DNA from 2 places in the Ochrobactrum sp. Marseille-Q0166 genome. Region 2 is predicted to be linked to the other one. Evidence: riboswitches for the same ligand, from Rfam matches in the RefSeq annotation. Region 2 holds a riboswitch; the other holds the start of a gene.
The links. Region 2 has a riboswitch for S-adenosylmethionine ahead of metA (homoserine O-succinyltransferase). Riboswitches for the same ligand answer to the same signal wherever they lie in the genome.
Positions count from the first base shown of each region.

Region 1: it holds a riboswitch for S-adenosylmethionine, as region 2 does, so the genes downstream of both, H5024_RS10800 (O-succinylhomoserine sulfhydrylase) here and metA (homoserine O-succinyltransferase) in region 2, are expected to answer to the same signal.

Region 1 covers NZ_JACJUO010000001.1:2,242,196-2,246,620, forward strand. The annotation lists gene H5024_RS10790 (GlxA family transcriptional regulator) at 1-675, opposite strand, end outside; gene H5024_RS10795 (2'-deoxycytidine 5'-triphosphate deaminase) at 732-1,823, opposite strand; SAM riboswitch at 2,018-2,098, shown strand; gene H5024_RS10800 (O-succinylhomoserine sulfhydrylase) at 2,188-3,381, shown strand; gene apaG (Co2+/Mg2+ efflux protein ApaG) at 3,647-4,039, shown strand; gene H5024_RS10810 (Hsp33 family molecular chaperone) at 4,076-4,425, opposite strand, start outside.
Region 2 covers NZ_JACJUO010000002.1:1,302,863-1,307,287, forward strand. The annotation lists gene H5024_RS17405 (NAD(P)/FAD-dependent oxidoreductase) at 1-1,044, opposite strand, end outside; SAM-I-IV-variant riboswitch at 1,783-1,892, shown strand; gene metA (homoserine O-succinyltransferase) at 1,933-2,862, shown strand; gene H5024_RS17415 (GH25 family lysozyme) at 3,127-4,176, opposite strand.

The DNA.
Region 1 (4,425 bases), on a different contig from region 2:
ATTGAAGCTCAATGCCGGCTGCTCAGAACGCACCAGTTCATACGGGATCATAAGGATCGACGCGCTTTTGCGCGCCAGCTCCTCGGAGATTTCATTCTGGATGATCGAAAGTGAAAGCGATGCCGCGCCCAGGCCACCCGCACAGGTATAATGCCGGCCGCTGCGATGAAAAAGGCTCGTTGTATCGGCGGTATAGCCATCGAAAAGATCTAGAAAATCATCGCGGTGGAACCAGCTGACACAACAGTTTCGATCATCAAGCAAGCCGCCCTCGGCCAGCAGGAAAGCCGCCGTGCAAAGCCCTACAACCGTCTTGCCGCGCTTGTCGGCACGCTTGATGAGATCAATCAAAGCCTGCTGGCGCGGACGATATTGCGCAAGCAAACCGCCCACAACTGCTACATAATCGCACTCATCCAGCTCACCGATGGCTGCTGTAGGTTCGATCACCATGCCGGAGCTGGATGTGACCGGATCGCCCGACAATGTGCAGATTTTCCAGGCACATCTGATCTGGCGGCTTTTATCACGGTCATCTGCCGCCAGACGAAAGGGATCGAGGAAGAGGCTCAGCGCAGTGAGCGTAAAACCGGGCAACGCAACGATGCCGACAGACAGACGGCGCGGTGGCACATCGGTCGTGATTTCCCGAGCCTCATCCTTCCCATTTCTCACTTACGCAGTCCTCCACCACATCCCACTTTATACGAACGGGATCAGGAAGAACGCAATCACCTGAAATGCTTGGAGAGCTTAAGTTGCTGCGCCTGATAGTTCGATCCCAGATCGATGCCATAGAGCGCCTTCGGGCGATTCAACATATGCTCATAAACAAGACGGCCGACAATCTGGCCATGTTCGAGAATGAACGGGACTTCATGACTGCGCACTTCCAGAACCGCACGACTTCCTGTTCCACCAGCAGCGGTGTGACCGAAGCCCGGATCAAAGAAGCCTGCATAATGCACACGGAATTCACCGACCAGCGGGTCGAAAGGCGTCATTTCCGCTGCAAAAAGCGGCGGCACATGCACCGCCTCGCGCGAAACGAGAATATAGAACTCATCCGGGTCCAGCACCAGTTCGCGCGAACCGCGATCATAGATTGGTTCCCAAAAGTCGAGAACATCGTGCGCCGCACGCTGATCGACGTCCACAACCGCCGTATGGTGCTTGCCGCGATAACCGATCAGCTTGTCCTTATCGCCCGAAAGATCGACCGAAAGCGCGATACCGCCGCCGGAGATATTGGGCTGTTCTGCCGCCACAAGCGTCTCACTCTGATGCAGTGTGGAAAGTTCCGCTTCGGTCAATTGTGCGCGGCCCTGACGGAAACGGATTTGCGACAGCCGCGAACCGGTACGAGCGACAATCGGGAAAGTGCGCGGGCTGACTTCGAGATAAAGGGGGCCTTTATAGCCAGCTGGCACCTTGTCGAATTCCTGCGCACCATCGGCGATGACGCGTGTGAAGATATCAAGGCGTCCGGTCGAACTTTTCGGATTGGCGGAAGCCGACAATTCCGGTGAAAGTGCCAGGCTTTCAAGCAAAGGCACGATATAGACGCAGCCGGTTTCGAGCACTGCCCCGGCGGTCAGATCAATCTCATGAAGTTTGAGACGTTCAAGCTTGTCGATAACCGGCGTACCCGGGCCCGGCATGAAGGATGCGCGCACACGATAGGCTTTCGCACCCAGCCGCAAATCAAGGCTTGCGGGCTGAATCTGATCGGCATCCAATGGACGCGGAGATTGGAGCAAACCGCTTTCAAAGAGTGCTGCAATATCCGCATCTGCCAGAATTCCTGCTTCCCTCTGCGTCATGCCACTCAACTCCGTGAATTACTTAAAATCGGTCTATGACCATTGACCGTTCAAAGCCCTGCTGCCAACCCCTCAAACCCCATAGTTTGCGGGTTTTCCGCAGGAAAGAGAGAGCCCACCCCCTTAGCAGCCCAGAGTTTTCGTCAAAACTGTCCTTCCAAGCATTGACGGCCCCGCTCAAGAGGCATAAGGAAAAAGTGTTCCGTGGTGATTTGGCCGGCCGGCTTGCAGCCACGTTAAAGAATTCGCTAAAATAAGGCCGCGGTTCGTTACCGGCCTTTTGCGTGTTCGCGAGGCCGGTTTTTTATTGGCCGCCGAGGCATTTCCAGGCCCCGGCCGACCAGCTTTCGACAGGTTGGAAAAAATGACGAATAAGACTACGCGTAAGTTACGCCCGGCAACGCAGCTCGTTCATGCAGGATCGCTGCGTTCAGGCTTTGCAGAGTTGTCCGAAGCCCTCTATCTGACGCAGGGCTTTCTCTACCCGACGGCAGAAGCCGCAGAAGCGCGCTTCAAAGGTGAAGACCCAGGGTTCATCTATTCGCGTTATGCCAACCCAACCACCGACATGTTTGAAAAGCGGATGTGCGCACTGGAAGGTGCAGAGGATGCGCGCGCCTTCACCTCCGGCATGTCGGCAGTCGCCGCATCCATTCTCTGTCAGGTACAGGCTGGCGACCACGTCATCTGCGCACGTGCCGTTTTCGGCTCATCGCGTTACATCATTGAGACGCTGCTGCCACGCTATGGCGTCGAGTATTCGATCATCGACGGCTCGAAGATTGCAAACTGGAAAGCTGCCGTTCGTCCAAACACCAAAGTCATGCTGCTCGAAAGCCCGTCCAATCCGACGCTTGAGGTTATCGACATTGCAGCTGTGGCCAACATTGCCAATGAAATCGGTGCAAAGCTGATCGTTGATAACGTGTTTGCAACACCGCTTTACCAGAAGCCTCTGGAACTCGGCGCGCATATCGTTGTCTATTCGACCACCAAGCATATTGACGGTCAGGGCCGGTGTCTCGGCGGGATCATTCTTTCCGATCAGGAATGGACCGAAGAAGTTCTGCAGCCATACTTCCGTCATACCGGCCCCGGCATGAGCCCGTTCAATGCATGGATCATGCTGAAGGGCCTTGAGACGCTTGGCGTTCGCGTGCGCCAGCAGACACAATCGGCTGCAGCTGTTGCCGATGCGCTGGCCGGGCAGGCAGGTGTGAAGCAGGTCATCTATCCGGGCCGCGCCGACCACCCGCAGGCTGACATCATCGCTCGCCAGATGAGCGGCGGCTCGACACTCATCGCACTGGAACTCGAAGGCGGCAAGGAAGCTGCGTTCAAGTTCGAAAATGCCCTTCAGGTGTTCAGTATTTCCAACAATCTGGGTGACGCAAAGAGCATCATCACCCATCCAGCAACAACGACGCATCAGAGCCTCTCGGACGAAGCACGCGCAGAACTCGGCATTTCTGACGGCATGTTGCGCATCTCTGTCGGCCTTGAAGATCAGGACGATCTGGTCGAGGACGTTCTGGAAGCGCTTGCTGCCGCTCGCTAACAAAGATCATCGCATTTTGCTTCTTTAGAACGCCGTGCGTCCTTTCGGACGCACGGCGTTCTCATTCTTTATTTCTACGCATCGTGGCTTACAAAAATCGAAATCGATTTTTGCGCCAATGCGCCAGGCCGCTAAATGATGCATAAACGACGCATTTGCCGGAACATTTCGGCAAATGCGATGCATTTGTCACCATCAAATCGTTGACCTCCCGTGTAACTTTGGCGATACGTGAGCAGATAATATGATTTGAAGGCAGATGTGTATGTACAGAGCGATAACAAGGGACATTGAGGTAACGGCTGAGCCGTTTTATCTCGAAGACCAGTCCGAGCCGGACGAAAATCGCTATGTCTGGGGCTACCGGATCACCATTGCCAATAATTCATCGCAAACCGTTCAACTGCGCTCACGCTACTGGCAAATCACCGACGGCAATGGCCGTATTGAAGAGGTGAAGGGTGCAGGCGTCATCGGCGAACAGCCGACGCTGAACCCGGGGGATTCTTACCAATATTCATCGGGCTGCCCACTCAGCACGACATCCGGCGTTATGGTCGGGCGCTATCAAATGCAATTACCGGACGGGAGTGCCTTTGAAGTCGATATTCCAGCCTTTTCGCTGGATATTCCTGAAACAAGGCGAACACTGAATTAAAAAAGGCGCTTTTTTCAAAGCGCCTTTCTCAAAATGTTACTTCGCAAACTGTGCAGGATCGAACTCATAAGTCGTTGAGCAGAATTCGCACGTGACCGAAATCTTGCCGTCCGTGACGCTGTCCTGAATTTCTTCCGCTGAGAAATTATTGAACACGCCTTCGATCTTTTCACGAGAGCATGAGCAATTATCCTCGACACGGATTCCCTCATAGATGCGAACACCACGCTCGTGGAACAAACGATAAAGCAGACGTTCCGAGCCGACCTGCGGGTCAGTCAGTTCCGAGCTTTCGATTGTTCCAACCAATGAACGCGCTTCATCCCAGCCGTCGTCTTCAGGACCGAGAATAGCCGTATTCTCATCGCCATCGCCGCCAGGGAGAT
Region 2 (4,425 bases):
TCGATATCGGAATGGGGCAGGTGCCACATTGCCTGATAAGCGGCTACGAATGACCTTTGCAACATAAGCGCCCTGCTGTTTGGCGGCTGGAGCGATACCGGGAACAGGTTTGCCATCTGAACCTTCGACCCATGCTGTATCTCCGATTACGAAAATGTTTTCGTGTCCGGGCACACTCAGGTCCGGTAAAACGCGTGCACGACCCGCGCGATCACGTTCCGCGTCGAGCCATGCTGCTGCGGGTGAGGCGGCTACACCTGCAGCCCAAATCGTTGTTTTGCACGGAATAAATTCGTCACCGACAGTTACGCCATCCCCTGTGATTTCTTTGACCGGTACGCCAAGACGCACCTCCACACCGATTTTCTCCAAAGCATTTTTCGCATAGGCAGAGAGATCTTCTGGGAAGGCCGCCAAAATACGCGGACCCGCTTCGACAAGCAGAATACGCGCCTGACGCGTATCAATATTGCGAAACTCTGGCCATATCGTATCCTTAGCCAGTTCTGCAATGATGCCGGCAAGCTCAACGCCGGTCGGTCCCCCGCCAACCACTGAGAATGTCAGCAGTGCTCGTCGTTTTGCAGCATCGTTTTCACGCTCGGCCCGTTCAAAAGCAAGCAGCAGGCGACGGCGAATTGTCGTTGCGTCCTCCAGCGCCTTGAGACCCGGAGCCACTTTTTCCCAGCGGTCATTGCCAAAATAAGCGTGGCGTGCGCCCGTAGCCAATACGAGTATGTCGTAACCGACTTCGCTACCGTTTTCGAGTTTTACTGTTCTTGTGCCTGCATCGACACCAACAACTGTACCGAGCAAAGTCGTGACCTCTTTACGGTCCTTAAAAAGGTGACGAATGGGCCATGCAATTTCTGACGTAGCGAGAATCGTCGTAGCAACCTGATACAGCAGAGGTTGAAACAGGTGGTGATTGCGCTGATCGATAAGCGTAATGCGAACATTTGCGCCTTTCAAATCATGGATTAATTGCAGGCCGCCAAAGCCGGCACCGACGACAAGGATATGGGGCGTATCCGATCCACTCATTGAAGATATAAACCTGAGGTTGGCGTGATTGCGAGTCGCGCTGTTGGAAGGATGGTCGCGCCCGATAAGATAACGCACTCAGATTAGCCGTAAAGAACTTAACGACAATTTGAATTTGAATTATGACAAGAATATTCAGGTTTTTTGTGAAAACTGTTTCATACGATAAATCACGACTGATCTAACGTGCCAAAGCTCCAGATATCGAAATAACTTCACTAACTAAAATAGCCGGATTAGCTGCGTTCGATTACTCACGCCGAATAAACTCGCTAAGTTACGACGTCGAGCGCTTTAATGAGGAACGCTGAAGGCAACTCAATTCGTGTGCGCCAATACCGTCCCGATTGCGTTGCCAAGTCGGTCGCGCTGGTCGGGTTTTAATTAAAAGTCATCGCGATGATTCAGATGGCGCAAATAGGCAAAAGCTGTGCCTGCCAAGATCGGTAAAATCACCAAGGCCATCCAGAAGAATAAATTACTCATATTTCCCTCCCATTGTTTACGCATTTTAACACAGTTTTAAGATAAATGAAGAACGCGTTAATTCGCGTATCGTTCCGAAGCTTGGCGGAGGTCATTTGCTATCGGATTTCAAATGTGCGGAGCTTCTGCCTCGGCAACGTTTGCAAGAATGTAAATCTCATCGAATTTAAATTTCTGGAATGCGGTTCCAAGAAAGTGAAACTGTCGCGCCTCAATGTCTATTGCCAGCTTGTGATTGTTTGATTAGAAGTAGCGTTACATCAAGAGTTGGGGCGACGCCCAACGCCAACCTGCCTTTCCGGGCAAGGTGGTACTTTCTTAAAAGAAAGGATGTGGCCCAACCGGCAAATATACGGATGAAGCCACCCGCGTCTGCCCCGATATAACGAAGGACTGACGCGAATGCCTATTAAAATTCCTGACGATCTGCCTGCAACCAGTGTTCTCGAAGCTGAGGGCGTCATGGTTATGCGCGAAGCAGACGCCATTCGCCAGGATATAAGGCCGCTAAAGATTGGTCTTCTCAACCTGATGCCCAACAAAGTGACGACAGAGACGCAGATTGCGCGGCTGCTTGGTGCAACACCGCTTCAGCTTGAACTGACGCTTGTACGCATTACCAATCACGTCGCCCGTCATACACCTCAGGATCATATGCTCTCCTTTTACCGCCCGTGGGAAGAAGTGAGCGAAGAACGTTTCGACGGCTTTGTCATTACCGGCGCTCCAGTTGAACGCATGCCATTCGAAGACGTGACCTATTGGGATGAAATGCAGCGCATCTTCAATTGGACGCAAACGCACGTCCATCGTTCTTTCAATATCTGCTGGGCAGCGCAGGCGGCTGTTCATCATTTCCATGGAATGGCGAAATATGATCTGGAACAGAAGGCATATGGTGTGTTCAGCCAGCGCAATCTTGCGCCTTCGTCACCTTATTTACGCGGCTTTTCTGATGATTTCGCCATCCCGGTATCGCGCTGGACCGAAGTGCGCTCCAATGACATTCCTGAGAACAGCGATCTGAAAGTGTTGGTTGATAGCCCGGAAAGCGGTCTTTGCCTGCTGGAAGATCCTCAACATCGTGCTCTTCATATGTTCAACCATGTTGAATATGACACCACGTCTCTTGCAGATGAATATTTTCGGGATATCCAGTTGCAGCCTGACATGCCGGTTCCCGCGAATTATTTTCCAAATAATGATGCAAGTCAGAAGCCGCAAAATTGTTGGAGAGGTCATGCTCATCTCCTGTTCGGCAACTGGATCAATGAAATGTACCAGTCAACACCTTACGACATGAATGACATCGGACGAAGAGAGCATCGCTAAGAAAAACCTCCGGAAGTGTAATAATTCCGGAGGTTTTTTTATGCTGCATATTGGGTACGAGGAAAAAAGTCGAAGGGATGTGGTTTATTTTCGCGCTCTTTGACAAACTGACCGAACGGGCGGGCCATATCCTTCGGACATCAAAATGAGCAAGCGAACTACTGCGTCTAAACACTTCGACGCGGAAAAAACCCGCCCAAATGCCTTTCCTCGCATATCGGCTTATTTCAGGCGCCATTTCCATTAAATTAAAGGGTTCTGAGCCTAGCTTGCAAACCTTTGAAGCCACTGTTGCCATTGATCTTCATTGCCGTGGAATACATTCAGGTCGATTTTACCGTTCACGCCCTGAGATAGCCCTGAGCCTGAATACTGCCAGAACAACCAGCGGCGACCCGGATAGACCTTTGATGGGTGCTGTGCGACTGCGCGCAACCAAAATGGATAATCTTTAAAGGCGCCTTGGAGATTATCTTCGTAAAAGTCTGGTGCGGTGTAAATCACCGGACGCTTGCCATAGTGGCGCTCAAGGGCATCCATGAAGACCTGCATTTTTTCACGAACCTGTGCAGGTGACGGACGACGCTTGCAAGAAGAGTCTCCATTCCATTCCACATCGATAACCGGGGGTAGCGCATCAGGATCGTTTGGAACATTGCGAATGAACCAATCTGCCTGCTGACTGGCGACACGGCACCAGTAGAAAAAGTGATATGCACCACGCTTGAGACCTGCTGCCTTTGCTTCTCGCCAGTTTTTCTTGAACATCGGGTCGAGATGATCACCACCATCGGTCGCTTTGATATACGCGAAGTTTGCGCCGTTCTTGCGCAAAGTCACCCAATCGATGTTTCCTTGCCAACGCGAAACGTCGACACCATGCACAGCGTGATGACGCGGAGAAGCTTTTCCGAAGTTGATTGGCTTTGCATCGCGAAACCGTTGACCATAAACGCGAAAACGCTCTTGGGGTGATAACCGAACGGGCGGATAGGCAGCTACCTCCGGTTTTGGAATTGAAACAGGTGTAATAGTCCTTTGTTCAGCAGGGTGAGCCATCGGAGCGGGAGGTGTCGCTTTGAACGGCCCGGCATCGGGTACAGGTCCAGCCCATGCCAAAACTTCCTGTTGCGGTTGTGGGGGGAGAGATTGCGGCGCTCTGGCGACGTCTGTTACAGGTTCCGACGGCCTGACAACGGAGCCAGTCAGGTCGGACGACGGTTGCGGCATAAGATTGTCTATACCGGAACTCGATGTGCACCCTGCAAGAGCAGTGCAGGCTAAAGCAATCGCTGTCACAATCGAAAAACGCATGATACCCGTACGCAAACCCAGACGCTTCAGAGCCTTAAATCGAGGCTACATGAAGGCCATCGACCAACACGCGCAATGCTCACCTCGAGCAAATTGCTACACAGATAATACGGTGCAATGCTGAACCCAAAGTTTACGAAAGGCTTAATAAACAGGAGATTTCATTTATAGTTAACTTACAAAATTTGTTAATAAAACAGTACTTTAATGTAATTATTTAAGAATTTAATTTGCAAAAAGAAATTTTAT